Regions from separate parts of the Hymenobacter algoricola genome, predicted to be linked through region 1. Evidence: riboswitches for the same ligand, from Rfam matches in the RefSeq annotation. Region 1 holds a riboswitch; the other holds the start of a gene.
What was found. Region 1 has a riboswitch for cobalamin ahead of ABD842_RS12595 (acyl-CoA thioesterase). Riboswitches for the same ligand answer to the same signal wherever they lie in the genome.
Positions count from the first base shown of each region.

Region 2: linked by a shared signal. The riboswitch ahead of ABD842_RS16945 (TonB-dependent receptor) and the one ahead of ABD842_RS12595 (acyl-CoA thioesterase) in region 1 are both predicted to bind cobalamin.

Region 1 covers NZ_BAABDH010000041.1:28,268-42,890, forward strand. The annotation lists gene ABD842_RS12570 (porin family protein) at 1-949, opposite strand, end outside; gene ABD842_RS12575 (hypothetical protein) at 969-1,844, opposite strand; gene ABD842_RS12580 (RNA polymerase sigma factor) at 1,825-2,403, opposite strand; gene ABD842_RS12585 (CoA-binding protein) at 2,692-3,051, opposite strand; gene ABD842_RS12590 (NAD(P)/FAD-dependent oxidoreductase) at 3,179-4,744, opposite strand; gene ABD842_RS12595 (acyl-CoA thioesterase) at 4,945-5,334, opposite strand; cobalamin riboswitch at 5,519-5,713, opposite strand; gene ABD842_RS12600 (hypothetical protein) at 5,879-6,211, opposite strand; gene ABD842_RS12605 (MFS transporter) at 6,460-7,782, shown strand; gene ABD842_RS12610 (DUF2911 domain-containing protein) at 7,896-8,429, shown strand; gene ABD842_RS12615 (hypothetical protein) at 8,533-8,784, opposite strand; gene ABD842_RS12620 (tryptophan 2,3-dioxygenase family protein) at 8,794-9,789, opposite strand; gene sdaAB (L-serine ammonia-lyase, iron-sulfur-dependent subunit beta) at 9,991-10,671, shown strand; gene ABD842_RS12630 (TolC family protein) at 10,696-12,240, shown strand; gene ABD842_RS12635 (efflux RND transporter periplasmic adaptor subunit) at 12,434-13,840, shown strand; gene ABD842_RS12640 (NAD(P)H-dependent glycerol-3-phosphate dehydrogenase) at 13,978-14,623, shown strand, end outside.
Region 2 covers NZ_BAABDH010000105.1:62,802-77,424, reverse strand. The annotation lists gene ABD842_RS16950 (DUF5074 domain-containing protein) at 1-849, opposite strand, end outside; gene ABD842_RS16945 (TonB-dependent receptor) at 884-2,821, opposite strand; cobalamin riboswitch at 2,976-3,208, opposite strand; gene ABD842_RS16940 (DNA-3-methyladenine glycosylase) at 3,394-3,993, shown strand; gene ABD842_RS16935 (class I SAM-dependent methyltransferase) at 4,061-5,254, opposite strand; gene ABD842_RS16930 (hypothetical protein) at 5,288-5,944, opposite strand; gene ABD842_RS16925 (DUF4397 domain-containing protein) at 6,062-6,832, shown strand; gene ahcY (adenosylhomocysteinase) at 6,960-8,279, shown strand; gene ABD842_RS16915 (DUF3592 domain-containing protein) at 8,331-8,876, opposite strand; gene ABD842_RS16910 (glycosyltransferase family 2 protein) at 8,994-9,767, shown strand; gene ABD842_RS16905 (glycosyltransferase family 9 protein) at 9,764-10,804, shown strand; gene ABD842_RS16900 (O-antigen ligase family protein) at 10,831-12,117, shown strand; gene ABD842_RS16895 (sigma-70 family RNA polymerase sigma factor) at 12,195-12,833, shown strand; gene ABD842_RS16890 (hypothetical protein) at 12,856-13,143, shown strand; gene gmk (guanylate kinase) at 13,153-13,737, shown strand; gene nadD (nicotinate (nicotinamide) nucleotide adenylyltransferase) at 13,734-14,330, shown strand; gene frr (ribosome recycling factor) at 14,453-14,623, opposite strand, start outside.

The sequences.
Region 1 (14,623 bases):
TGCTCAGGCGGTAGCCCGCGTAGCCGCCGGCCGAGAGGCTGAACATGCTGTGGCCCTTTTTGTCCTTGAAGTTCAGGTTGGCCAGCACGGGCAGGTTGAGGGTGGTAACCGACAGCTTGCTTTTCTCCAGGCTCAGCGTGGGCTCCCGCAGGATGTCGGTGCGGGTGTCGGTGGCGAAAAGGCGGCGGTTCTTGTCAAACATGTAGTTGTTGAACGACAGCTCGGGACCCATGATCAGGTGCAGGGGGCTGGCTTTGCCGCCCACGCGGATTTCGTAGAGGTAGTTGAGGCTGACGTAGCGGGAGCCGGTGGGCTTCAGGTCGAAGTCCTGGTCGACGCCGCTGGCATCCTTCCAGGGGCTGCGGTTGATGAGCGTGTTGAGGCCCAGGTCGAGGTTGACGTTGCTGTGCACCACCTTGTTGGCGTACTCCTGGCGCTTGCGCCGGCTTTTTTCGGCCCGCAGCGAGTCGCTGCCGCCCTTGTTTTTGCCGCCGATGGTGATGTTGATATCGTCGTTGTCGTTGGCGTCCTTTTCATCGTCATCCACCGATACGGTAATGTAGCGGCCCACCTTCGTGGTGGTTTTGCCGGTGCCTGCCTGGGTGTCCTCGGCCCGCACCGTAATGCGCACTTCCTCGGGGGCGTTGGTGCCGGGGTGGTCCTTGGCGGGGTAGAACTCCATCGTGACGGCCTTGTTGTCGGCATTCTTGCTGGCCGCGTCGGCCTGGCTGATGTAGCTGTCGAGCAGAATCATCAGCGAGTCGAGGTGGTAGGTGCGCAGCTCCTTGAGCTGGGCCTTGTTCTTGGTCACCAGGGTCATCGTGGCCTTGTTGGGCAGCTTAACCAGGATGGTGTCGTCGTTGGTGGGGCGGGAGGCGGCCTGCGTGGCGCAAGGCGCGGCCAGAACTGTCAGCAGCAGAGCTGCCAGCAGCGAAGAGAGACGTTTCATGACGAGGGGGTTGAAAAGCTTAGAGTTGAATGTCTTTGGTCGAAAGCGAGTGGTTCAGCACGTTGAGCGTGACCACCGGCAAATCCACTTTTTCGCGCACTTCGCGCAGCGCCACCGTACCGGCTTTGCGCAGCAGGCGCCCTACCAGGCGGGACTGTGGCTGGTCCGGCGCGTCCGCCAGGGCCAGAGCCTGGGCGGGCAGGCCCCGGCGTACTTCTACTTCAATGGTACCCGTCGGGGCCGGCGTTACCAGCGCCGTGGCCGCTTCGGGCTTCGGCAGCGCCTGGGCAGCCCGGGCCTCCGCCACCGGGCGTTCCGGACGCGCCGTGGGAGCTGAGGCATAGACCGGAGCCGGGGCTGGTTGCGGCGCCGCCGGCTGGCGGCGCGTCCGGGGCGCTACCGTGGTGCCAGCTACCGGATGGCGGCTGGGTGCCAAGTCATCCTGCGGCCGGGCTACTGCTGCGGGCCGGGGCGCGGCCGGGGTTGCGGCGGTTGCCGGGGCCTGGGGCGAGGTGGCCGCTACCAGTGGTTCAGCCCGATTGGCTTCTGGGAGGGTAGATGGAGTCTGGCCGGACGGGGTTGCCTGGGCAGCGGAAGGTTTTTCGGAAAAAGGCGCTCTTATCGCGACGGAGCCGTCTTTCCGGGCTGCCGGCGTTTTTGTTGCAGTGGCCAGCGTGCCTTCCAGGGTGCCGGCGCCGGGCGTCGGCCACAGCCAGGAGCCGCCGGCTACCAGGAGCAGGGCCACCACGGCGGCCGCGGCGTAGAGCCACATGGCCGGCCGCTTCCTGGCGGGCTGCAGCTCAGCTTCGAGCTGGGTCCAGAGGTAAGCCGGCGGGGCGGGAGCATGGTCGCGCAGCTGGTCGCGAAACAGCTTATCAATATCTTCCGGTTGCATAGTATTCTTTCGGTTCGGTGGTGGGAGTGGCGCTCAGGTTGGCTACCGCGAGGCGGCGCTGGAGCATGGCGCGGGCTTTACTGAGCTGAGATTTGGAGGTGCCTTCCGAAATACCCAGCATCTCGGCAATTTCGGCGTGGGAAAAGCCCTCCAGGGCGTACAGGTTGAAAACGGTGCGGTACCCGGCGGGCAGCTGAGCCAGTACGGCCAGCATGTCGGCCGCGTTGAGCTGGCTTTCGGCTTCGGCCGGCGTTACGGCCAGCTCGAGGTGCGAATCGTCGATGGCCAGGTGCATGGGCTCCTTGCGCCGCAGCTGGCCCAGGGCCTCGTTGACCATGATGCGGCGAATCCAGCCTTCGAAGCTGCCCTCGTGCCGGTACGAGTCCAGGGCCCGGAACACTTTGGCAAAACCGCCCAGCATCACTTCCTCGGCATCTTCGCGGTGGCGCAGGTAGCGCAGGCACACGCCGAACATCATGCCCGCAAACTGCTCGTAGAGCTGCTTCTGGGCCCGGACACTGCCCTGGCGGCACGCGACGATGAGTTCGGTTTCAGTCACGGAAGTAAGGATAGGATCAAACGATAGACGGCGGTTTGGCAGGGTAGATACTACGGTAAGCCGATGGGTTGCCTGGGGGGCAGGGAAAGTTAAAAATAGCAGTTAACACTCGTTCTCGTTGCGAGCAGCGCGAAGCAATCCGTCCGGAGCAAAAAAGCAAGCCTGCTAAAGCAAAAAGCCCCGACGTATGCGCTACGCGGGGGCTTTTATAAGAAAGGAGCTGTTCACACTTTAGCGGACGGATTGCTGCGCGCTGCGCGCAGAGACGGGTAAACGGGGCCTTGAAGCCTAATAGTTGCCAATGGACAGCATCACCAGCGTGCAGGCTTCCTCGGTGCGGATGCCGCGCTGCTGGGCCAGCTTTTCCAGCTCGGCATTTTCGGTGCCGGGGTTGAAGATGATGCGCTTCGGGTTCAGGTCCAGAATGTAGTCGTACCAGGCAGGCTGATTTTGCGGGCCCACGTAGAGCGTGACGGTATCGATGTCGGCCTCCGGGGGCCGGTCGGTGTGAATGGCGAGGCCGGCCACCTGGCCCTTGCGGATGCCCACGGGCACCACCTCGTGGCCGTGCTGCCGGAGCTGGTGCACGGCCCGGAAAGAATAGCGGGCCGGATTGTCGCTGGCCCCGAGAACTAAGGTCTTTTTCATGGTGGTTTTTAGGTAGTCGTTTTTAGTTTTTGGCCCGGGGGAGCGGAGGATTTGGTGCCGCCGCAACCACAAGTCAGTTGTTTAAACGAAAGACTGCGGCCAAAAACCAAAAACCACTCACCAAAAACTACAAGCGGGCCAGCACCGCTTCGGCGCACCGCTCTCCGTCCATGGCCGCCGACACGATGCCGCCGGCAAAGCCGGCGCCTTCGCCGCAGGGAAACAGGCCCCGGATTTCGGGGTGCTGGAGCGTGTCCCGGTCGCGGGGGATGCGTACGGGGGCCGAAGTGCGGCTTTCCACGCCCACAATCTGGGCCGCGTTGGTGGCGTAGCCGGGAATCTTGCGGCCGAAGTCGCGGAAGCCCTGGCGCAGGCGGTCGGCCAGGCCCGCGCCCAGCACCTGCTCCATATCCACCGATACCAGCCCCGGCTGGTAGGAAGTTTCGAGCAGCTCGGCCGAGCGGGTGCCCTTGAGAAAGTCGCCGAGAAGCTGGGCCGGGGCGCGCTGGGTGGCGCCGGCCAGGGCGCAGGCCCGCTGCTCGATTTGCTGCTGCAGGCGCAGCCCCGCCAGCTCGCCGTACTGGGCCAGGTCCAGGTCTTCGAGTTCAATGGCCGTCACGATGCCCGAGTTGGCGAAGCGGGAGTCGCGGCGGCTGGGGCTCATGCCGTTCACTACCACCTCGCCCGGGGCCGTGGCGGCCGGCACGATAAAGCCGCCGGGACACATGCAGAACGAAAATACGCCCCGCTGCCGGCCCTGCCACTGGGTTTGGTGCACCAGCGCGTAGGAAGCCGCCGGCAGCGGCCCGCGGTCCTGCAAACGGTACTGGGCCTGATCGATGAGCTGCTGGGGGTGCTCCACGCGCACGCCCAGGGCGAAGGGCTTGGCCTCGATGCGCACCCCGCGCCGGTGCAGCAGCTCGTAGATGTCGCGGGCTGAGTGGCCGGTGGCCAGAATCACGGCGTCGGCTTCCAGGGTCTCGCCACGGGCCGTGACTACCCCGCGCAGGTGGTTCTGCGCCAGAATCAGGTCGTCCACCCGCGTATCGAAGCGCACTTCGCCGCCGGCCGCCAGAATACTTTCCCGCAGGGCGGCCACCACGGAGGGCAGCTTGTTGGTGCCGATGTGGGGGTGGGCATCGACGAGAATATCGGGGGTGGCGCCGTGCTGCACCAGCAGGCGCAGGATGCGCTGAATGTCGCCGCGCTTGGTGGCCCGGGTGTAGAGCTTGCCGTCGGAATAGGTGCCCGCCCCGCCCTCGCCGAAGCAGTAGTTGGAATCCGGGTTCACCACGTGCTCCTTATTGAGGGCGGCCAGGTCGCGGCGGCGGGTGCGCACGTCCTTGCCGCGCTCCAGCACAATGGGTTTCAGGCCCAGCTCGATGCAGCGCAGCGCCGCAAACAGCCCCGCCGGCCCCGCGCCCACGATGAGCACCGAGCGGCGGGCCCGGCTCACGTCGGGGTACTGAAACCAGGGTCCGAACGTATCGGCCGGGGGACGGCTGAGCCAGATGTCGGCCCGCAGGCGCACCAGCGGCTGGCGGCCGCGGGCGTCGATGCTGCGCTTGCGCAGGTGCACGAAGTCGGCCTCGCCGGGCTCCAGGCCCGTGGCTTCCAGCAGGGCGCGGTAGCGGGCAAACTCGTCGTAGGCTACTTCGGGCGGCAGCAGCACCTCAATTTCTCTCTTGGACATAAGGCGAAAGGTTTCGAGCCTTTAAACCGGGGCAGTGAATGGGGGAAAGGGCAAAGATACGGCGGGCGGCATCTCCCCCCCAACCCCTTCTCCAAAAGATAGGGGGCTTAGAGTACCAACCAGAAGTCAGCCCGCGAGATACTTCGGCTGCGCAGACGCCAGATCAAGCCTGACGTTGTGCCTGTTACGCTGCCATTCTCCTACTCCGCCAGAATCTTCACCGGGCGCTTGTCGGCGTCGATGGCGACGAAGGTGAACAGGCCGGTTACGGCCTTGGTGCGCTCCTCGGAGTACATCTGCTCCACGAACAGATCCACGCGCACCTGCAGGCTGGTGTTGCCCACGCGCACCACGTTGCCGATCAGCTCGACGAGCGTGCCGCCGGGTATGGGGTGGGTGAAGTCGACCTTGTCGGAGGAGACGGTGACCATCTTCAGGCGGCTGAAGCGGGTGGCGCAGATGAAGGCCACCTCATCCATCATGTGCAGCGTGGCGCCGCCGAAGAGCGTGTCGTAGTGGTTGGTGGTGTTGGGAAATACGGCTTTGAAGATGCGGGTTTCGGCGCGGGCAATTTTCTCGTCGAGGCTCATGAGAGGCGGAAAAAGGAAGGGAAGCAATACGCCCTTGCCGGATTTCGGAAAGCCCCGCGAACTGAGCAATAACGGGAATCGTCCGGCCGCACGACGAGCCCGGCCCGGCCGCACTGCCGCGGGCCGGAAAAGGCAGAAACCGTGCACCAGCACCCGATAAAGGCCTCATTTCGCGAAGGCAGCCTTACCAATAAGACGGAAGGCAGGTCTCCTGACTCGTAACATCTTCCCCGCCCTTCTCATCCCGCCGGAAGCGGGACAATGGGTTGCTGTGGGGGAAAACAAAGTCGTTACTTACAGTAGCGCGTCTGTCCGGGATTTGCACCCGGTTCCCTGTTCGGGGCGGAATTACCCGCCCACCTTCCGTCGTCTGATGAATAAAATCCAGCAAAGGACAACGGCGGCGAAGGTAGCGGTTTTGCGCGGCTGGCGGGGCCCCGGGCCGGGTTCCATGCAAAAGCCCCTTGCCGCGGGTCGGGTAAGGGGCTTGATCCGTAACGAAGGAAGCGTGGGCGCGGGGCGGGGCGGCTGGGTGGGCGCGGGGCTACTCTGCCAGCTCCGCCGGGTCGGGGGCACTCCGGGAAGGGCCGGGGCTGTTTTTGCGGGGCCAGAACGCCTCCATCGACTGGTTGAACGAAGCCAGCACCTGGGCCCGCACTTCCCCCGAGCTGTGGCGCAGCAGCTTGCCGAGCATCTCCCGGTACATTTCGGTGGTTACCTCCAGCCCCTTGGCACTGACCAGGCCGTGGTGGAGCAGGTCGCAGTTGGTGGCCACCGACCGGGCGATGGAGTCCGCCAGGTCTTCCCGCGCCAGGTCGGCTTCTTTAAAGGATTGTTCCAAACGAGCGTTGATGGCGGGGGTGGGCTTCTGATCCATGATCGAAAGAGAAGAGGGCGATGGTGGAGGACTGAACCGAAAAGATGGTTTAACTGGTTCAGCTTGGCGGGCGGTTTTCGGCCGGTTTTGCGGCCAAGGCCCCACCGGAGGCAGCCACTATCGGCCGACTGCTGAGCGAATACGTAGTTTGCGGCCGGCTGGTTTAAACCCGCGCCGGGGCAGCCGACTGCCTATAGTGCCCCGCCTCGGCCGAAGCCGGCCTCTTTCGTCTTTATCCGCCCCCCGCGATGCCCGCCTCCCGTACTGTCCCCGATCTGTCGTCTGCCGCGCGGCTGCGCTCCATCTTCAGCGGCTCGGTGGGCAACCTGGTGGAATGGTACGACTGGTACGTGTACTCGGCCTTTGCCCTGTATTTTGCCCCCGCGTTCTTCCCCAAGGGCAACCTCACGGCCCAGCTGCTCAACACGGCCGCCATCTTCGCCGTGGGCTTTCTGATGCGGCCCCTGGGCGGCTGGCTGATGGGCGTGTACGCCGACCGGCACGGGCGCAAGGCGGCCCTGCTGCTGTCGGTGCTGCTGATGTGCGCGGGTTCCCTGCTCATTGCCCTCACGCCCTCGTACCAGCGCATCGGCGTGGCGGCCCCCATCCTGCTGGTGGTGGCGCGGCTGGCCCAGGGGCTGAGCGTGGGCGGCGAGTACGGCACCTCGGCGACCTACCTCAGCGAAATGGCCGACGCCAAAAACCGGGGCTTCTACTCCAGCTTCCAGTACGTGACGCTCATTGCCGGGCAGCTGCTGGCCTTGCTGGTACAGCTGGGCCTGCAGCGGGTGCTCAGCCCCGGGCAGATGTACGCCTGGGGCTGGCGGGTACCGTTCGTGATTGGCGCGGCGGCCGCGGTTTCGGCCCTGTACCTGCGGCGCAGCATGGCCGAAACCGACGCTTTCGAGCAGCAGCGCCCGGTAGCGGCCGGCTCGGAAAAGCCGGCGGGCAAGCTGGCCGTGCTGCGGCGCTACCCGCGCGAGGTCTTCACCGTGGTGGGCATGACGCTGGGCGGCACCATTGCCTTTTACACCTTCACCAACTATGCCCAGAAGTTTCTGGTCAACACCTCCGGCTTCAGCAAGGCCGACGCCACGCTGATTTCCTTCGGGGCCCTGGCCGTCACCGTCGTCTTGCAGCCGCTGCTCGGGGCGCTGTCCGACCGGGTGGGGCGGCGGCCGGTGCTGCTGTTTTTCGGGGTGGGCGCCACGCTGGCCACGGTGCCGCTGCTCACGCTGCTGGGCCGCACCCACGACGCCTGGACGGCCTTCGGGCTGCTGCTCATCGGGCTGGTTATCGTCAGCGGCTACACCGCCATCAACGCCATTGTGAAGGCCGAGCTGTTTCCGACCGAAATCCGGGCCCTGGGCGTGGGGCTGCCCTACGCGCTGACGGTGGCGTTGTTCGGCGGCTCGGCCGAGTACGTGGCCCTGCAGGCCAAAGACCACGGCGTGGAAAGCTGGTACTACTGGTACGTGACGGCCTGCGCGGCCATTTCCCTGATCGTGTACCTGCGCATGCCCGACACGAAGCGCACCTCCCGCCTCGACGACGAGCCGCTGTCGATGTAGGGCGCGTGCAACGTCTGGGGCGCAGGCGGCGTCATCTGGCCGGAGGCCGGACAAACAAATCCGGCCGTTCCTTCTTTTCAGGCCAACCATTCTCCCTCACTTCCCCACTACCCATGCGAAACGCTGCTTCCCACTTCCTGCTGGCCGCCCTGCTGCTGCTGACCGGCTCCGCCTACGCCCAGGGCCAGAAGATGCCCGAAGACAAATCGAAGCGCCCGAGCCCGCCGGCTACGGCCACGGCCATGGTAGGTGGGGCCACGGTGACCATCGACTACAGCCGCCCGGCCATGAAGGGCCGCAAGGTGTTCGGCGGGCTGGTGCCCTACAACGCCGTGTGGCGCACCGGGGCCAACGAAGCCACCACCTTCACCGTGGACAAGCCCGTGAAAATTGAAGGCCAGGCGCTGCCCGCCGGCAAGTACGCCCTGTTCGCCATTCCCGGCGCCACCGAGTGGACCATCGTCTTCAACAAGACCGCCAATCAGTGGGGCGCCTACGAGTACGACGCCAAGCAGGACGCGCTGCGCGTGAAGGTAAAAGCCAAAAAGACGGCCGCGCCGGTCGAGCAGTTCACCATCACAGCCGATAAGGCCGGTAAGGTGAGCCTGATGTGGGAAAACTCCCAGGCCGACTTTATGGTGAAATAGCTTCCAGCGCTGTCTTTCAGAAGGGCCGAAAAAAGTGGCCGCCGTTCCTTTGCTACCAGGCAAGGAACAGCGGCCACACTGCTTTCAGGGACCAGGAAAGCGCTTATCGAAGCCGCCGGGGATACTTCTTAACCGGCTTCGATTTCCGGGAAGGCCGATGGAAAAGCAGGATGGACCCCAGCAGCGCCCCGCAAACGTAAAGCAGCCAGACCGGATTGAGCGTGCCGTTTTTGCCCGGAACTGAGTGGATACCGCGCAACTGCCCCATCATTCCGCTGCTGACAAGCAATAGGCTCAGGGCCCCCAGCAGGTAGCGGCCGTACCGCTCAAGCCAGGTTCTGGTTTTGCGGATCATGCGGACCCCTCAGTGGTTGACCGGCGTTACCGCCCGCGCCTCTTCCAGAATGCTTTCCACCCAGCCCTTGCCCCATTCTTCCAGGTCCTGCTCGGTCCAGAGCTGGGGGTAGAAGATGCGGCGCTGGAACTTGGGAGGCAGGTACTTTTTCCAGTTGGTGCCCCCGGTAGCGGCCAGGGCCGTCGGGTCGCGCTCCAGGTAGCGCACCGCCGACTTGTAGTGCATCAGGGGCCAGTTCACGTTCACGTTCACGTCGAGCTGCTTGAGGGCGCGCAGCAGGCGCGGGTGCTGCCGGTCCTCGGCCGACAGGCGCTGCACGGTGCTCCACACGTTCGTGTCGTGGTAGGCGGCGGCGTGGTCGGTCAGGTGCTGGCTGTACTTTTCCTCGAACTGCACCAGCGTCAGGGCCTTGGCGCCGGTTTCCTCGATGGTGGCGCCGGCTTTCCAGTAGATGCAGCCCATCAGCTCGTCGTGGGCGGCGGCGTCGCCCAGCAGGCGGCGCTTTTCCTGGTTGAGCAGGTTGCTCAGGTCGGTGCTGGCAATTTCAATCATGCGGTACTGCACGCTCTGAAAGCCCGAGGCGGGCATCAGGGCCATGCGGAACTGCAGAAACTGCTGCTTGTCCATGCCGTCCACCATCACGTCGAACGAGTTGATCAGGTTCTCGAAGTAGCGGTTGATGCGGCCCACGCGCAGGGCCAGCTCGCCCACGGTGGGTGCCGTCAGCTGCCCGATCTGCTCGTACTCGCACAGGCAGAGCTTGAAGTAGAGCTCCGTAATCTGGTGGTACATGATAAAGATCCGCTCGTCGGGAATCAGCGTGAGCGGGCGCTGCAGGCTCAGCAGCGTGTCGAGCTCGATGTAGTCCCAGTAGTTGACGTAGTCGGCGTGGTACAGGCCTTCGAGGTAAGCAGCCAGGTCCTGACCATCAGCGGCATACTTCTGCTGAAGTCGGCGGAGCTGCTCAAATACGGCGGGCGAGAATTCGTCCTGGGTGGCGGGCATGGGAGAAGGAAAGGGGTGGGAGTGGGGTGGGAGTGGATACAAAGAACGAAAAAGCCGCCGAATGCGCCAGGTCCAGGCAACTCTTCGGGGGCGGAGCGCATCTTTGGGCACAGTGGGCCCAGGGCCTGGTTCGGCCCCGGTCGGACAAACTCCGGGCTCCGGTTGCTTTCCCGCCCGAAACCCCTACTTTTAGCCCGTCCTATGGCTGAGAAAAGCAGTATTTTTGATATGATCGGGCCAGTGATGATTGGGCCCAGCTCCTCGCACACCGCCGGGGTAGTCCGCATTGCCAGCGCCGCTATCCGCATTCTGGGCTCCTTGCCCACGCATGCCACCATCACCTTCTACAATTCCTTTGCCCGCACCTACGAGGGCCACGGCTCCGACCGCGCCATCGTGGCCGGCCTGCTGGGCATGGCCACCGACGACAAGCGCATCCGCGAGGCCTTCGACTACGCCAAGGAGGCCGGCCTGCAATACGTGTTTCAGAGCGTGGGCAACGCCAGCACCATGCACCCGAACACCATCCGCCTGCAGCTGCGCGACGAGCGCAACGGCCACAGCGTGGAGGTCATCGGGCAAAGCCGGGGCGGGGGCGTGATTCGCATTGTGGAAGTCGATGGCTTTCCGTCCGACTTTTCCGCTTCCCTGCACACGCTTATTATTGACGCCGACGACCGCACCGGCTCCATTGCCTTTATTGCCTCCGTCATTGCCCACGACGACTGCAACATCGCCACGATGTTTGTGAGCCGCAAGGGCAAGAATGACGCGGCCCGGCAGTTTATCGAGATGGACTCGGGCCTGCGCGCCATTACCCTCGATTACCTGCGCCAGCTCAGCTGGGTGCAGCGCGTGACCTATATTCCGAACATTGACTAGGTGCCTGAGACGACCTGACCGGCTATGAAACCAACCCGTACTTCGCTTTCCCGCCTGGCTGCCGCCGGGGTCGGGGCATTGTTAGCAGGCGCTGCGGCCCTGCCCGTCGCGGCCCAGCAGCCGCAGTCCACGCCCGCCCAGCCGCCGGCCGGGACGCTGCCCGCTGCCGCGCCCAGTGGCCCCTACACCCTGCGCCGGGCCGTAGACGTAGCCCTGCAGAACAACCTGACCATCCGCCAGCAGCAGCTCACCAACCTGAACACGGATGCCGTGCTGCGCCAGAGCCGGGCGGCCCTGCTGCCCTCGGCCAGCGCCAACGCCACCCAGAACTGGAACTACGGCACCAGCGTCGACCCGCTGACCTTCCAGTTTCAGGACCAGACCATCCGGACCAATAACTTCTCCCTGAACTCCCAGGTGACGCTGTTTTCGGGCTTTCAGCTGCGCAATACCATCAAGCGCAACGTGCTCGACTACGAGGCCGGCCTGAACGACATCGAGAAGTCGAAAAACGATATTGCCCTGAACGTAGCCTCCTCCTACCTGCAGCTGGTGCTGGCCCAGGAAATCGTGCGGGCCAACGAAACGCGCGTGAACAGCAGCCAGCAGCAGGTCAGCCGCACCCAGAAGCTGCTCAAAGCCGGCAGCGTGGCCGAAAGCAACCTGCTCGACAGCCAGGCCCAGCAGGCTTCCGACGAGCTGAACGTGATTACGGCCCAGAACCAGGTGGCTTTCTACAAGCTCCAGCTGGCCCAGCTGCTCAACCTGAGCTCGGCCACCGGCTTCGAGATTGAGGTGCCGACCCTGCCTGACCCCGACGATGAGGTGCTGCTCACGGCCGACCCCGACGGCACCTACGATACGGCCCAGGGCCTGATGCCGGAAGTGAAAGCCGCCGACCTGCGGGTGGAAAGCGCCCTGCGGACGGTGGAAGTGGCCCGGGGCGCCTACTACCCGCGCCTCACCTTCGGCGGCGGCCTGTTCTCGGGCTACTCCTCGTCGCGCACCACCCCGGTGTTTACCGGCGAGCTGGAGGAAACGGCCCGGCTGCCGCTGTTTCTGGAAGACCCCGTCACCAAGGTGCGCGTGCCGGTGCCCAATACCTACGCCATTGCCTTTCAGCCGGGGTTTAAAAGCCTGCCCGACGGGTTCTTCAGCCAGGTGAAAAGCAACTACGGCAAGCAGCTGCAGTTCAACCTGAGCGTGCCGATTCTCAACGGCCTGCAGGTGCGCACCAACGTGCAGCGCTCCGAAATCGGGGTGAAGCAGAACCAGCTGCGCGCCGAGCAAACCCGCCTGCAGCTGCGCCAGAGCATTCAGCAGGCCTACGCCGACGCCATTGGCGCCCAGCGGCGCTACTCGGCGGCCAAGCGCCAGACCGAAGCGCTGACCACGGCCTACCGCAACGCCGAAATCCGCTTCAACAACGGCCTGCTCAACGGCACGGACTTCAACATCGCCAAAAACAACCTCTACGGGGCCGAGTCGAGCATGATTCAGGCCAAGTACGAGTTCATCTTCCGCCGCAAGGTGCTGGACTTCTACCAGGGCCGCGCCCTGGACCTGTAAGCGCCGGGCGGACCTGCTACGCCGGGTAAAGACCTCTGCCGCCGCGGTAATACCTTATTACCACCCGGGGCAGAGGTCTTTTTCTGTGCTTCCGCCCGGCCCGGCTGCGCATTACTGCCGCGGACTTCCTTTATTTGCCCACCGTTTCGCCTCCTTCTTTTTCTTTTTCCTTCCTGGTTCCTCTTTCCTGAGCATGAAAAACAACCGCTTACTGTACATTCTACTGGCCGTTTTTGCCGTTCTGCTGATCGGCTTCTTCGTGGCGAAAAAACAGGGCTGGGTGGGGCAGCCGACGGGCACCGAGGTTATCGTATCCAAGGCCGCGCCGGTCAACATTGTGGAGAAGGTGAGTGCCTCGGGCAAAGTGCAGCCCGAAACCGAAGTGAAAATCTCCCCCGACGTATCCGGTGAAATCACCGAGCTCTACGTGCAGGAAGGCGACTCGGTGAAGAAAGGCCAGCTGCTGCTGCGCATCCGCCCCGATAACTACCAGGCCATGGTCAACATGCAGTCGGCGTCTGTGGGCACCCAGCGCGCCAACGTGGGCCAGACCCAGGCCCGCCTGCAGCAGCTCATGGCCGCGGCCAAGCAAACCGAGCTCACCTACCGCCGCAATGCCTCGCTCTACAAGCAAAAGGTGATTTCGCAGGCCGACTACGAAGGCAGCCAGGCCGCCTACAACGCCTCGCAGGAAGAAATCAACTCGGCCCGCCAGGGTATCCGCGCCGCGCAGAGCAACGTGCAGAGCGCCCAGGCCTCGCTGGAGGAGGCCCGCAAGAACCTGAATAAAACCACGATTTACGCCCCCGTCAGCGGCACGGTGAGCAAGCTGAACGTGAAGAAGGGCGAGCGGGTAGTGGGCACGACCCAGATGGCGGGCACCGAAATCATGCGCATTGCCAACCTCAACTCGATGGAAGTGCGGGTGAGCGTCAACGAAAACGACATCATCAACGTGGACCTCGGCGACTCGGCCGTGGTGGAAGTGGACTCCTATGCCAGCAAGGACGAGAAGTTCCGGGGCATCGTGACCAGCATTGCCAACACGGCCAAGGACGCGCTGACGGCCGAAGCCGTCACCGAGTTTGAGGTGCGCATCCGCCTGCTGCCCGAGTCGTACCGCCACCTGCAGCGCACCGTGAAGGGCCGCTCCATCGTGCCGTTCCGCCCGGGCATGACGGCCTCCGTCGACGTGATTACCGACCGCAAAAGCAACGTGCTGAGCGTGCCGCTGGCCGCCGTCACGACCCGCTCCGACAGCACGGCTCTGGAAGGCGACAAGAAGGGCGGGGGCATGAAAGTCAGCCGCGGCAGCTCGGCGCCCAAGGAGGCAGGCGACAAGCCGGCCCCGAAGATTGACGTGCAGGAAGTAGTCTTCGTGGTGCGCAACGGCAAGGCGGTGCTCACGCCCGTAAAAACCGGTATCAGCGACTTCGCCAACATCCAGATCCTGAGCGGCCTGCAAAGCGGCGAGCAGGTGGTCAGCGGCCCCTTCCGGGCGGTAGCCAAAACCCTGAAGGACGGCGTGGTAGTGGTGATTAAAGACGCCAAAACCATCAACAAGGCCGCCCTGAAGGAAACCCCCGAAGAAGGCGAGTAACCTGGCCGCCCCTTTACCCGACAAGCCCCGGACGTCCGCACGGACGTCCGGGGCTTGTCGGTTACGGGAAACTTCGCACTTTTGGCAGCACCGATGGCCGCGCTTTGCTCGCCACGACACTATTACGACGCACCGAGTTGGAAAAAATAGCCATGATTGGCGGCGGCTCCTGGGCCACCGCGCTAACCAAGATCTTATCCGAAAACGGGGCCCGCGTGGGCTGGTGGCAGCGCAGCAAGGACGACGTGCAGCACCTGCGCACCACCCGCCACAACCGCCGCTACCTCTCGTCGGTGGCTTTCGATCTGACCCGGGTCTTTCCCTCCACCGACCTGGAAGACGTGGTGAAGGAAGCCGACTGGCTGGTGCTGGCCGTGCCCGCCGCCTTCGTGCAGAGCGCCCTGGACAAGCTGGACCGCGACGCGCTGCGCAACAAGCGCATCATTTCGGCCATTAAGGGCATGATTCCGGGTAAGAACGTGCTGGTGACCGACTACGTGGCCGAGCGGTTTCGGCTGCCCCACACCCAGCTGGGCATTGTGGCCGGGCCCTGCCACGCCGAGGAAGTAGCCCTGGAAAAGCAGAGCTACCTCACTATCGGCTCGCCCGACCACCAGCTGGCCGAGGACTTCAGCGCCCTGCTGCGTAACCGCTACGTGAAGGCCCATCCCATGGCCGACCTGGACGGCATCGAGTACTTCGCCGTGATGAAGAACATCATTGCCCTGACCTGCGGCATTGCCCACGGCCTGGGCTACGGCGACAATTTTCAGGCTGTGCTGG
Region 2 (14,623 bases), on a different contig from region 1:
CTGGTCGGCGGCTCCGTTCAGGCGCAGGCCGCCGGGGTGGCCGGTGAATGGCAGCACCGTCTGGGCCGTGGGCAGGGTAGGGGCAAACTTGACCAGGTTGCCCTGGGTGTCCTGAATAACCGGGTAAAGCGGGCCGGGACCGTACTTGGTGATGCCCTGGCACAGCACCCAGATGGCGCCCGACTTATCGAGGACGAGGCTGCCCGGAGCATCCTTGACCTTGATCTTGCTTTCCACCGCGTCGGTGGCGGGGTTGATGACGCGCAGCGTGTCGTCGCCGGTGTTGCCCACGTACACCCGGTTGTTGGCTACCAGCAGCCGCTCGGGCTGAGGGCCCACGGCAATGGTTTTGGTGATGGTGTTCGTGCCCAGGTCAATGACGGCAATGCGGCCTTTCGGGCTGCTGAAGTTGATCCACTCGCTCACGTACGCCTTGTTGGCGGCCACGGCCACCACGTAGCGCGGCTGCTCCAGGCCGGTGATGGTGGCCACGGTCTGGAAAGTGGTCATGTTGACCACTTCCACCTTCTTGCTGTTGTTGGCCACGATGTAGCCCTGCCCGTTGATCACCGTCATCGACTGCACCACGTCGCCCAGCTCCCGGCTGTTCACGGTCTGGAAGATGTTCAGGTCGGCCACGGTGCTGTTGGCCTTCTGGAAGTACGACACGGCGCCGTTAGGCGTGCCGTATTTGCCCTCATTGAGCACAAACACGTTACTGCCGTTCTTGAGGATGTTGAAAGCCGGACCGTCGATGGTGTCGTCGGAGCAGCTTAGCAGGGCCGCGGCGCCGGCGCCGGTGAGCACCAGCTGCTTGAAAAAGGTGAAAAGGCGGGAAGGGGAAGTCATGAAAAATAAGAAAGATGGAAAGTGAAAAGTCGGGTTAGTGCCAGGCCAGGCGCAGACTTACGCTGCCCGAGCGCAGCGGCATGGCGCGGTACTCGTAGCTGTGATACACGCGGTTGGTGAGGTTGTAGCCCTGGGCCAGCAACGTCAGCGAATAGGTGTCCGCTACTTTGAGGGTGCGGCCCACGGAGGTGTTGAGCAGCAGAAAGCCGGGCAGGAAGCTGGTGGCCGAGGCATCGGTAAAGCGGGGGCCGGTATAGGTGAGCGTGGTGTTCAGCTGCCAGCGGGCCCAGGTATGGTCGGTGCTGAAGGTGGCGGCGTGCAGGGGCACGTAGGGCAGCTGCCGGCCGGCCGGGTCGGGGTCGGCGGCGTAGCCACTGCGCTTTTGGGCCTGGCTGAAAGCGTAGGAAGCCCGCATCTGCCCCGCATAGCGCTGGTGGCGCCACCCGAGCTGCGTACTCAGCTCCAGGCCTTGCGTCTGCACCTGCCGCAGGTTGCGCGGCGAGTACTGCTGCCGGCTGTTGGGTATCCACTGCACCCAGTCGTTGACCAGCTGCCGGTACGCAGTCAGCTCGGTGGTCAGGGTCAGGGCTGCGGGCTGCCAGGCGTGCTGCAGGCCGGCTTCGTACCCATAGCCCTGCTCCGGGGCAAGGTCGGGGTTGCCGGTGCGCCAGTACCGCTCGTTCAGGGTCGGGGCCCGGTAGCTGCGCGAGGCGCTGCCTTTCAGGGTCAGCTGCTGGGCCGGAGTCTGCCAGAGCTGCCACTCGGCGCCCGCAGTAGGAGCCAGCGGCGCGCGTCGTCCGGGCAGCACGGCCTGACGCAGGTTGGCCGTGAGGTGCAGCCTCGGGGTCGGGTCGAGCCGGAACAGGGCGAAGCCGGCGTAGCGGTTTTCCTGCACCTGGTAGATGTCGACTTTGCCGGCGAAATGCTGGGCTTCGGCCCCCACGCGCAGACTGACGTTGGGCCGGAAGTGGAAAGTGTGCTCGGCCTGGGCCTGGGTGGTCTGCACGCGCGAAGTGCTGGCCACGTCGTCGGAGCGGTAGTTCAGAATATCCTCGAACCAGGCCACCCGCACCCTTGACTCGTGCCGGTCGGTGGTATGGTGGTAGCCGGCCAGCAGGCGGCGGCTTTTGTCGCGCTCCTGGGCGTGGGTGTTGGCCGAGCCCGTGGAGGGCTGAATCTGCCGGTCGGCGTCGGTGAGCCAGGCGGCGGCGTTCCACTCGGCGTGGCGGCCGGTACGCAGGGTCAGGTCCTGGGTCAGGCTCCACTGGCGCAAGGCGGCGTTTTCCTGGCGGTGCTGCACCAGCCCGCGGGCTTCGCGCACGGTGTAGCGAAAGTCGTTTTGGGCCGTGCGCCAGGAGGCTGCCGTGCGCACCGCCAGCCGCGCGCTGCTGAAGCGGCCCTCCAGACTGTGCGCCCGGTACCCGAAGCTGCCCAGCTCACTCTGCCCCGCCACGTGCGCCCCCGCGTTCCACTGCACCGGCGACGACAGCAGCACGGTGCCGCCCACGGCCGCCGAGCCGTAGGTGCCGCCGGCCGGCCCGCTCTGCACCGCCACCTGGGTGTTGGCCGAGGTCGGCAACAAAGCAAAGTCAGCTTCGCCGAGGGAAGGCAGGTTGATGTTGAAGCCATTCCAGAGCACGGCCGCGTGGCGGGCCGAAGTGCCGCGGATGGAAATGGAAGACAGCTGGCCGGGACCGTAGTTCTTGATATAGAGTGGGGTGCGGCTGGCCAGCACATCGGCCAGGGTACCGCTGCGGTGCAGGGCCAGGGCCACCGAATCCAGGGTCGTGACGCGGCTGCCCACGGCGAAGCGGCCGGGCGGCGCGCCCTGCACCCGCACGGCGGGCAATTGCTGGGCCGGCAGGGGTGCGGGCATCGTCTGGGCCCGGGCCGGCGGGCCGGCCAGGCTCAGCAGCAGCGCGCTGAGGAGGAGCCCGCCAGAGCGCCACGTAAACTGAAGGGTATACATCATCCGAACTAAATTTCCGGTTTAGGAAAATTCAGTTCAAAACCTCCCGGTGGTTGGTCCGAAGACAACTGCCGCGAAGCCGAGGCCGAAAACAGGGAAATCCGGCCGCCCGAAAGCAGCCACTGCCATCATTCTCCGCCTTTCTCCCGAAAGCGCTGAACACTAAAAGTTATGGGCAGGTCTCCTGGCTTGCTTCCGGTGGGCCGCCTTCCCATTTCTCCGGCGTCGTTGCGGCTGGCAACGACTCCCTCTCAGAAACAGTGGCTGGGGGATGGGCCCACCAAATACTCGAAGCGTACAGTTGCGGGGACAGCTCCGGAATTAAACCGGATTCCCTTTTCAGCCTCGCCCCCCAATTGGGGTCCGGCCACCTATAACGAAAGCAAAGATAGGGGTTGCCTGGCAGATATGCAGCCTGTTTGCCGGGTTGTACGGCTAAAAAAAAACGCCCGCAGCCCGCCAGCCGGGGGTAAGCTTTTAGCCGGGCTTTCCGTACATAAGCGGGCCTTGGCCCGTCAAATGCCCTGCATGAGTACCCCGCCGGCTATCCGGCCGCACAAACCGTCCAGTACCAAATGAAGCTCCCCACCGCCTTTTACCAGCGCCCCGACGTTGTCCGGATTGCCCGCGAGCTAGTCGGCAAATACCTGTTTACCCGCATCGACGGCGTGCTCACCGGCGGCCGCATCGTCGAGACGGAGGCCTACGCCCACATCGGCGACCAGGCTTGCCACTCCCACCTGGGCCGCTTCACCAACCGGACCAAGGTGATGTACGAAGCCGGCGGCATCGCCTACTGCTACCTGATTTATGGCCGCTACACCCTGTTCAACATCATCACCAACGAAGCCGGCAAGGCCGATGCCGTCCTGATCCGGGGCCTCGAGCCCACCGAGGGCGTGGCGGAAATGCTGCTGCGCCGCGGCCTGCCGGCACCGGCCCGCAACCTGACTGCGGGCCCGGGCCTGCTCACCCAAGCCTTGGGAATCACCACTAAGCACTACGGCACCGATGTCAGCGGGGACCTGATCTGGATAGAAGATCACGCAGAACGGATGCCCGACGAGCGGCTGGTCGCCAGTCCCCGCGTTGGCATCGACTACGCCGGCCTCGACGCCGCTTTGCCCTGGCGCTTCCGGCTAAAAGGCAGTCCCTGGGTTAGTCCGGCTAAATAAGCAGCGGGCATTGCCGGGAGAAAAGGTGTCGCCTATCTGGCGCTTGATGCGGCGCAAGGAATGGGCATCAGACTTTCTCGCACACCACCACAATCGGGCGGCCGCGCAGGTCGGTGGTGGCAAACAGATATATATCACCGCCTTCGCGAATGCCGGTGTGCTGCCGGAATTCAGCTACGGTATCGGGGAAGTTGCGGGTCGTGACGTGGGCCCGGGCTTCGGGCCCGAGGTGGGCGCGCAGGGTTTTCTTATCGTATTTCTCGGCGGCCAGAATGCGGAAAATCCGCCCCGGAAAGTCCGGGCGCAGCGTTTCCGACATATACAGGTGACTGTGCTGGTGCAGCTTGAACAGCTCGAAGGCGGTGCCCACGCTGCGAAAGCCGCCGGCCTTGAGTACGGCCACGTTGGGCTCGTAGAGGTAGCCCTGGGGCAGAGGCTCGGCGTAGCGGGCTACGGCCCGGGTTTCGCGGGCTTTATTAAGCCGAAACTCCTGCTGCTGCCCGTTGCGGAGCAGGTTGACGGTGTAGCGCTCCGGATCCACGGCCGGCTCGGGACCCAGCTCGTACAGCACTTCCTTGCATTCGTTGTCTACGGCCACCACCCACAGCCGGCGGACCTGCTTGAGTTCCTGCAGCGCCAGCTCAATATCGAGCATGGGCGAGGTTTTGAGCAGCACCCGGTTGGCTTTGTGCAGCAGCAAAGGCAGCAGGCGCAGCACATCCGGCTCACAGTCCTGCAGCCGGTAGATTTTACGGTCGGCCGTGTCGCGGCGGGCGGGGTCCAGGTAAATCCAGTCAAACGTGTCGGGGGTGCTTTTCAGAAACTGCAGGGCGTCGCCGGCGTGGCAGTGCACGTTGCCGATGCCGAGCTGCGCCAGGTTGTAGCGCACGACGGCCACCAAAGCCGGGTCGCGCTCTACGTAATGCACCTCCGGAATGTGGTTGGCAAAGCACGAGGCATCCACGCCGAAGCCCCCGGTCAGGTCGGCCAGGCGCTGCCCGTTTACCAGGCTGGCCTTGAAAGCGGCCGTGCGGGTAGAAGAAGCCTGCTCCACCGACAAGGCCGGCGGGAAAATAAGGTCGGGGTTGTCGGCCCAGGCGGGAAGCTTGGTGCGGGCTTTCTGGCGGGCCTGGATCTGGCGGACCAGGTCCGGTACGGGCAGGCCGGGGTAGCGGCGGGCCTGGAGCGCCAGTTTGGCGGGGTCGTCGTGCAGATGCTCGGCAACATACTGCCGGGCCGCTGCCGGCAAGGGATATTCCATGAAGTAAGCGTACGAAAAAACGCCACGCTTGGTCTAGCGCAGGCTCCAGCTCAAAGCCAACTGCGGGCGCCCGCTTGCGCCGGCCGTCAGCCCCACAGCTGATGGGGTCAGGCGCTGGACCATGCCCACCCGGGCCGACGACAGCCCCGCATTGTACTCGCCGACAGCCCGTTGGAAATGACCGTTAGTATGGTAAGAAATGAGCACGTTCGACAACAGGCTGAACGCGGCCACACCAACAGCTACCTTCTGGGTGCTGTTGAAATACTGCTGTTCGCTGGGCTTGGCCAGCACTTGCTGGCTGTAGAGACTCACGGCGCTGACAAACACCAGGCGCTCGGTCAAAAGGAGCCATTTCTGCCGGCGGTAGGCGTTCAGGCTGGATAGCGCCGCCGCGTTGCCCGCCAGATACGGCCGGAGCCGCTGGCCAAAGAATCCCGCGCTTTGGTAGCGGGCAGTGGACTTGTCGCCCGTGGCGAAGTAGAAATTTTTTTGCGGGCCGCTTTCCCGCCGGTCCTCATCTTCGGGGCTGAGCCGGATAAGCGGACCAACCGGGGCCTGCTGGGCCTGAACCATACCAAAACTCAACAGCAGGAGCAACAAAAAAGCAAGACGACGCATAGATGTGGAAACGGGGCGGATGAAGCGGCAGTTTAAACGGTAAAGGTATTGACTATATAGCAGGATCATAATTCGTTGATCGAGCCAATAGGGTGATTCGTCGGGAAAAACTCCTTTCCCCACCCAACAAAACCCGCAGCCCTTACGTTCTGTGCGCAGTTCACTTTGTCCTTTCCATTCTTTCCCATGAAAAATCTCGCAACTTTTCTGAACCGCGCACTCCTGCTGGCCACGGTGCCTGCCGCTCTGGCCTTCACGGGTTGTGGCAACGATGACGATGATCCAGTGGTAACGCCGGTGCCGGACCAGGGCAAAATAATGCTGGTGCACGCGGCGCCTACATCCAGTGCGGCCGTTAAAATAGTGGCCAACGACAACAAAGAGCTGGGGCAGGCCACGTACGGCACCAACAGCAGCTACGTCAATGTGGTGGCGGGGGCGCAGTCGTTGAAAGTCAATGATGCTACCAGCGGCGCCACGAGCGTCACCCAGACTTTGGCCGTCGAGAAGAACAAGAACTACTCGTTCTTTGCTTACTCGCCCAACGCCAACCTGGGGTCGGCTGCCGGTCTGGCCGTCGTCGATGACCTGACGGCTCCCGCTGCCGGCAAAGCCAAAATTCGCATTGTGCATCTGGGTGTCTCGGCGCCTTCGCCGCTGAACCTGTCGTTGCCGGCCCCCACTATCGGCACCACCGAAATTATCACCAACGTGGGCTTTGGTACGGCATCCTCCTTCACGGAGCTGACGCCGAACACGTATAATCTGGCCGTCTCGACCGGCGCGGGTGCAACCGGCATGGTTGAAGTATCGGTGGGCGACGGCACTGGCACCAATCCAACCGGTGCCAAGGCCTACGCGGCCGGCAAGATCTACACCATCCTGGTTCGGGGCATCAAAAGCACCAGCGTAGCCACCAATCTGCGGCTGCAGGCCGTGGTTATCGAAAACAACTAACTGGCGCTAACCCCAAGCCTGACAAACAGAAAGCCCGCTCTATAAAGGAGCGGGCTTTCTGTTTGTGTCAAACGGCACTAACATTTTGGTTACCTTTGTAGTTGATCCGAAAAACATCCCCTGCATCATGGTTGAGACCAAGACCACGGCCTACGTACCGTACAAAGTAAAAGACATGTCGCTGGCCGAATGGGGCCGCAAGGAAATCCGTTTGGCCGAAGCTGAGATGCCCGGTCTGATGGCCCTCCGCGACGAATTTGGCGCTGCCCAGCCCCTGAAAGGCGCACGCATTGCCGGCTGCCTGCACATGACCATTCAAACGGCGGTGCTCATCGAAACGCTTATCGCCCTGGGCGCCGACGTGACGTGGTCGTCGTGCAACATCTTCTCGACCCAGGATCATGCCGCCGCGGCCATTGCTGCTGCCGGTATCCCTGTATATGCCTGGAAAGGTATGGACGAGGAAGAGTTCAACTGGTGCATCGAGCAGACGCTGTACTTCGGCGAAGACCGGGAGCCGCTGAACATGATTCTCGACGACGGTGGCGACCTGACCAACATGGTGCTGGACCGCTTCCCCGAGCTGGCCGCCGGCATCCGGGGTATCTCGGAAGAAACCACCACCGGCGTGCTGCGCCTGCTGGACCGCGTGAAAAACGGCTCCCTGCTGATGCCCGCCTTCAACATCAACGACTCGGTTACCAAATCGAAGTTCGACAACAAGTACGGCTGCAAAGAGTCGGCCGTGGACGCTATCCGCCGGGCTACCGACGTGATGATGGCCGGCAAGGTGGCCGTAGTAGCCGGTTACGGCGACGTCGGAAAAGGTACTGCCGCTTCGCTGAGCGGGGCCGGTGCCCGGGTTATCGTGACAGAAATTGACCCGATCTGCGCGCTGCAGGCGGCAATGGATGGCTACGCGGTGAAGAAAATGGCTACAGCCATCAAAGAAGCCGACATCGTGATAACCGCTACCGGCAACTGCGACATTATCACCGAAGAGTCGTTCCGCGCCCTGAAGGACAAGGCCATCGTCTGCAACATCGGTCACTTCGATGATGAAATCGACATGGCCTGGCTGAACGGCAACTACGGCCACACCAAAGACACGGTGAAGCCGCAGGTGGATATCTACAACATCGACGGCAAGGAAGTAATCATCCTCGCGGAGGGCCGCCTCGTGAACCTGGGCTGCGCGACGGGCCACCCCTCGTTCGTGATGTCGAACTCCTTCACCAACCAGACGCTTGCGCAGCTGGAGCTGTGGGAAAACTCGGCCAACTACGAAAACAAGGTGTACACCCTGCCCAAGCACCTCGACGAGAAGGTGGCACATCTGCACCTCGCCAAAATCGGCGTGGAGCTGGACGAGCTGAAGCCTAAGCAGGCCAGCTACATCGGCGTCGATGTGGCCGGTCCGTTCAAGTCGGATGCCTACCGCTACTAGGCTTGGTTGATTATCTAAAAAAGCCCGTTCTGCCCCGCAGAGCGGGCTTTTTTATGGGTGCTGCAGCCGGAAATCTCCTTGCCGGCGGGCCCCGGTCACCACGACGTTTTCGGGGTGGGAAGCTGAATAACGAACGTATAGACTGTCGCCAAAAGGCAGCTTGCGCGCGTTGGCGACTCGCTGGTAGTAGACCAAGGCGTTGTGTTGGTATGGAAATACGATATACTGCGTGGTGAAACCTCTGCGCGTTTTTATTTCGAAGTCACTTACGCGGGCCCCGCCCATAACCCCGTCGAAGGCAAGCTGCCGGCTTAGGTACTGGCTTTTGGCGCTGGTCAGGCACACAAACCAGCCCGCAAGCAAAGCAATGGCAAATACAGGCAACAGGAAGCGGAGCAGCCACCGTTTTTTGTACGCCCACAAAGGCGTAATAACGCCCAACCCACCTGCGAGCAGCCCCGCAGCCCATTCATCTAGGGCGCTATTGTAGTAATGGGAGTGACAGATGAATAAGTCGCTGCCCAGCGCAAGCGTGCCTATCGATGTCCCGGCTAGGTGGCGCGGCTGAAACAAAGGGTGAATCTGGGTGAGGAGCATTGGGGCAGCCGTAACGTAGAGAAGCAGAATAATGCAGGCGGCGCTGCCTGACAAGAGCAGGCTATTGTGGATATTTGCCGGCCACAAGTTTCCTGAAATATCCTCACTAGTTCCGCTTTGGTTTCTCTTTCCGTCGTCGTCATCACCTTCAATGAGGAAGCCAACATCGGCCGCTGCCTGGCCGCGGTGGCCGCGGTGGCCGACGAAGTGCTGGTAGTCGATTCCTGCTCCACCGACCGCACGGTGGAAATTTGCCGCCAGTACGGGGCCCGCGTCGTCCAGCACGCTTTCGAAGGCTACGTCGAGCAGAAGAACTTTGCCACCGCCCAGGCCCGCCACGACTATGTGCTCCAGCTCGACGCCGACGAGGTGCTGACCCCGGAGCTGCAGCAGAGCATCCGGGCCGCGAAGGCCGACTGGCAGCACGCGGGCTACACTCTGGCCCGCCTGACCAACTACTGCGGTACCTGGGTGCGGCACGGGGGCTGGTACCCCGACCGGAAGCTGCGCCTCTACGACCGGCGCCTGGGAAGCTGGCAGGGCCTGCTGCTGCACGAACGGTACGCGCTGGTCCCGGGCCAGACCATCGGCACGCTGGCCGGCGACGCGCTGCACTACTCGTACGATTCCGTGGAGCAGCACGTGAGCCAGCTCAACCGCTTCACCAGCATTGCGGCCGCCGAGCTGGCCCTGCGCGGCCGGCGGCGCGTCACGCTGTTTCACCTGCTGCTGAAGCCGCTCTGGAAGTTTGTGCATGGCTATTTCTTCCGGCTGGGCTGGCTGGATGGTTTTGCGGGGCTGTGCATTGCCGGCATTTCGGCCTGGGGGGTATTTCTGAAATTTGCCAAGCTGCGCACCCTGCCGGCGGCGCCACCTGCTTCCGCCGCATGAAAACGTTTCTGGTCAGCCGCACTGATGCCATCGGCGACGTGGTACTCACCCTGCCGGTCTGCGGGTGGCTCAAGCAGCAGTTTGCGGGCTGCCGGGTCATTCTGCTGGGCCGCACCTACACCCGGGCCGTGGCCGATGCCTGCCCCTGGGTTGACGGCTTCCTGAATTTTGATGAGCTGCTGCTGCTGCCAGCCCCGGCCCGGCTGGAGGTGTTGCGCGCACAGCAGGCCGATGCCGTCATCCACGTGTTTCCCAACAAGCTGGTGGCCCGGCTGGCCCAGCAGGCTGGCATCCCCCTGCGCATCGGCACCCGCAACCGCTGGATTCACTGGCTGACCTGCAACCGGCTGGTCGCTCTGAGCCGGCGGGAGTCGCCCCTGCACGAGGCCCAGCTGAACCTGCAGTTGCTGGCCCCGTTGGGCCTGCGGGTGGAGGTGCCGCTGGCTGCCCTGAGGCCGCTGGTTCGTCTGCAGCCTACCGTGGCACTGCCTACCGAGTGGCAGCTGCTGCTGCGGGCGCGGCAGCCCGGCCAGCTCAACGTGATTCTGCACCCGCGCAGCCGCGGCAGTGCCCGGGAATGGGGCCTCGACCATTTCGGCACTCTGGCCCAGGGGCTGCATCGGGCCGGCCACCGCGTGTTTATCACCGGCACGGCCGCCGAAGGAGAGGAGCTGCGTCCCTGGCTGGCCGAACACGCCGAAGTGCTGGCCGCTGACCTGACCGGAAAACTATCCCTGCCCCAGCTGCTGGCCTTCATTGCCGCCGCCGATGGCCTGGTAGCCAATAGTACCGGGCCCCTGCACTTGGCGGCGGCCCTGGGGCGTTATGCGCTGGGCCTGTATCCGCCCATGCGGCCCACGCACCCGGGCCGTTGGGCGCCTCTGGGGCTCCACGCCGATTATCTGGTTTTCGACCGGCCCGACTGCTCCGACTGCCGGCGGACTCCGGCCGACTGCACCTGTATCCGGGCCATTGAGCCGGCGCTGGTACTAAGCCGGGTTTTGGCATGGCAGCCTTGTCCATCCGCCCAATCCTGACTTTCTTACGCTTCTTATCCGTGTTTATGAGGCAACTTCTGCCGGCTGGCTCGTTCCGGCAAGCCTACGCCGCCGGGCGCCTTTCCCAGTACTTGCTGCTGCTAGCGTGTCTGGCGGGCGTGGTGGGGCTGCTGGCGTCCCGGGCGCTGGTCGCGCTGAGCCCGGTGGTGGGCGTGCTGGCGGCGGCGGCCAATCCGCAGGTGCGGCAGCTGCTGAAACCCTGGCTGCGCAATGCTGCCGCCTGGCAGTTGGCCTTGTTATACCTGCTGCTGCTGCTGAGTGGCTTCTACACGTCGCAGTGGGCCGTCTGGCGGCACGAGCTGTACCGCCTGCTGCCGCTGCTGGGGGTGCCGCTGGCTTTTGCGCTGGCCGTGCCGCTGAGCCGCCGGCAGCAGTTCTGGGTGGGCGCACTGTTCGTCATTGGCCTGGCCCTGCTGGGCGCCGCCACCATGGGCCGCTACCTGCTGAACCCGGCCCACGCTCTCGACCTGATGCGGGTAGGCCAGAACCTGCCTTCCGTAACCCGTATCTTCCACATTCACTTTGGCATCATGCTGGCCCTGGCCTGCTGTTTTGGCCTGCTGCTGAGCCGGGGTGCCCCAACCACCGGCTGGCTGCGGTGGCTGCTGCTAACGGCCTCGGCAGTAGCGGCCCTGACGCTGCACGTACTGGCGTACCGCACCGGGCTGCTGGTGCTCTACGTGGCGCTGTTTGCCGACGTCGTTTATTTTTTGCTGGTAAAGCGCCGTTTTCTGCTTGGGGCCGCCCTGCTGCTGCTGCTCGGGGCCGCGCCGGTGCTGGCCTACCAGCTGCTGGCCTCGGTGCGGCAGCGCGTGAGTGCCACGGTTTACGACTACAACGAGTTTCGCTACGGCCACGACATCAACGACCTGTCATTGGCCAAGCGGCTGGCCGCCTGGCAAACGGCCCGCACCATTGCCGGCAACAACCCCTGGCTCGGCGTGGGCCCCGCCGACGCCCAAGCCGCCATGATGGAGCAGTACGAATATCAGGATTTTGGTATTCGGCCGGCCAACCGGGTAATGATTCATAACCAGTATCTGCACTACCTAGTTAGCAGCGGAATAACGGGGCTGTTTCTGTGGCTGCTGGCGCTGCTGGGGCCGCTGGCGCAACCAAGGCAGCGCCGAAATCCGTACGTATGGCATTTCCTGCTTATACTGGGCACCGCCATGCTCGTCGATTCGCTCCTGGAAGTACAAATCGGATTCAACCTGTTTGTGTTTCTTTATGGCTTCCTCGTAGTAGCTACCGAACGCCGCGCTGAAATCGGCCGGCTAAACCCTGCTTGAGCGGATTAGTATAATCTGTACATTTGTTTACACGGCTGCCACTCTCCATCCAACTGTAGCCGCAATTTCCAGCGTCCATGAGCGACTCTCCCGAACGGGTTTCCAAGTTGAGCAAAGAAGAAAAAGACCGCCGGTTTCAGGCTGAACTGATGCCGGTGCTCGACTCTTTGTACAATTTTGCCTTCCGCCTTACTCTTGATGAAGACGACGCCAATGACCTCGTCCAGGAGACGTATCTGAAAGCCTACCGCTTCTTTGAGTACTTTGAGCAGGGAACCAACGCCAAAGCGTGGCTGTTCCGCATCCTGAAAAATTCGTTCATCAACGACTTCCGGAAAAAAAGCAAGCAGCCGGCCAAAGTTGATTACAGCGAAATTGAGGGCTACTACAATACCGAAGATGTGGAAGCCGACGGCGACGCAGGCAGCACCTCCTCGGATATGCGGCAGCAGTCCGTACGCGACCTTATCGGCGACGAAGTAGCCAGCGCCCTAAACTCGCTGCCGGTGGATTTTCGCACCGTCATTATCCTCTGCGACCTGGAAGGGTTTACCTACGAGGAAATGGCCAAAGTGCTCGATATTCCCATCGGAACGGTCCGCTCCCGCCTGCACCGGGCGCGCAACTTTCTGAAGGACAAACTAGAAAAATACGCAAAATCGATGGGCTACGGTAACGATACTGATGGCTCCGATGTTGAGGACGACAACGACTAAAAAACTCTCTCCCGGCCTGATTATGGAAAACACCGCTACTACATCAACCAACCAGAACGCCCCCTCTCCGGAAGGCGCCGACTGTGAACGTGTGAACACAATCCTCGACCAAATCATTGTGGGCCAGGAGCCCAGCGCTGAAGACGAATCGTACTTCGCCAGCCACGCGGAAGACTGCTCCCCGTGCTTCGACAGCATCGATAAGCAGCGCATTTTCGTCGACTTTCTTTCCCAGAAAGTAGGCCGTAAGGGAGCCCCCGCGGCGCTGCCCCAAACTATTTTAGCGCGCCTTCAAGCAGAAATGGCCTAATTTTACCCCATGCAGGGTAAAATCATCGCTTTTTCGGCTCCTTCCGGTGCCGGCAAGACTACTATCGTCCACCGGCTACTGGATCGTATTCCGGAGTTAAGCTTCTCTATTTCAGCCTGTACGCGCGACAAGCGCGGCCGGACGGAAGCCAACGGAAAGGATTATTACTTCATCTCCGTTCAGGAATTCCAGGAGAAGATCCGCCACGATTCTTTCGTGGAATGGGAGGAAGTATACGAAGGAGCCTTCTATGGCACGCTAAAAGATGAGATTGAGCGCATCTGGGAGAGCGGTAAGCACGCCGTGCTTGATGTGGATGTGAAAGGCGGGCTCAGTATCAAAGAGTTTTACAAAGACCGCGCCCTGGCCGTTTTTGTCAAGCCTCCTTCCCTGGAAATTCTGGAGGAGCGCCTCCGCACCCGGGCCACCGACTCGGCCGCCAGTATCTCGGCCCGGCTCTACAAAGCCAACTTTGAGCTTACGTTTGAAGACCGCTTCGACATCACGGTCATCAACGACGACCTCGACCATGCCACGGCCCAGGCCGAAAAGCTGGTGCGCGACTTCATTACTGCCGAGCCCGCTATTCTGTGAGCCAAGCCGCCCGCATTACCAAGGTCGGCCTGCTGTTCGGCTCCTTCAACCCTATCCATACGGGCCACCTGATTCTGGCGCACTTTATGGCCACGCACACCGATCTGGATGCGGTATGGCTGGTGGTGTCGCCGCAAAGCCCGTTTAAGGTGGGGCAGCAGATGCTGGCCGAGCAGAAGCGCTACGAGCTGGTGCAACTGGCTATTGCCCACAACGAGCGCCTGCGGGCGCTGAACATCGAGTTTGACATGCCCAAGCCCAGCTACACCATCGACACGCTCGATGAGTTGGCCCGCCGGCATCCCGACCACCGCTTCGTCCTGCTCATGGGGGAAGACAACCTGCCCGGCCTGCCCCGCTGGAAGCAGGCCGACCGGATTCTGGCCGAGCATGAAGTGTACGTATATCCCCGGCCCGGCGTGGATGCCACCGATGTAAATGCTCACCCCGGCGTGCGGGTGGTGGATGCCCCCCTGCTGGATATCTCGGCTACGTTTATCCGCGACTGTGTGCGGGCCGGTAAATCCATCCGCTACCTGGTGGCAGAGCCGGTGGAGGCGCGAATCATCCTGGAAGGCTACTGGCGCGAGTAAATCATCTGCATTACCAGCACTGCTTTCTGAACGGAACTATCAGCAAGGCTTAATAAACAGCAAGCCCCGCCGTACGGATACGGCGGGGCTTGCTGTTTATTAAGCCTTGCGCTAAGCGAAACTCAGATGGTCATTATCTCGGTTTCCTTCTTGCTCATGAGCTCATCTACCTTGTTGATGTAGCTGTCGGTGATTTTCTGGACTTTGGCCTCGGCGTCTTTGACGGCGTCTTCGGCGGCGCCGTCTTTCAGCAGCTTGCGCAACGACTCGTTCACGTCTTTGCGGATGCCGCG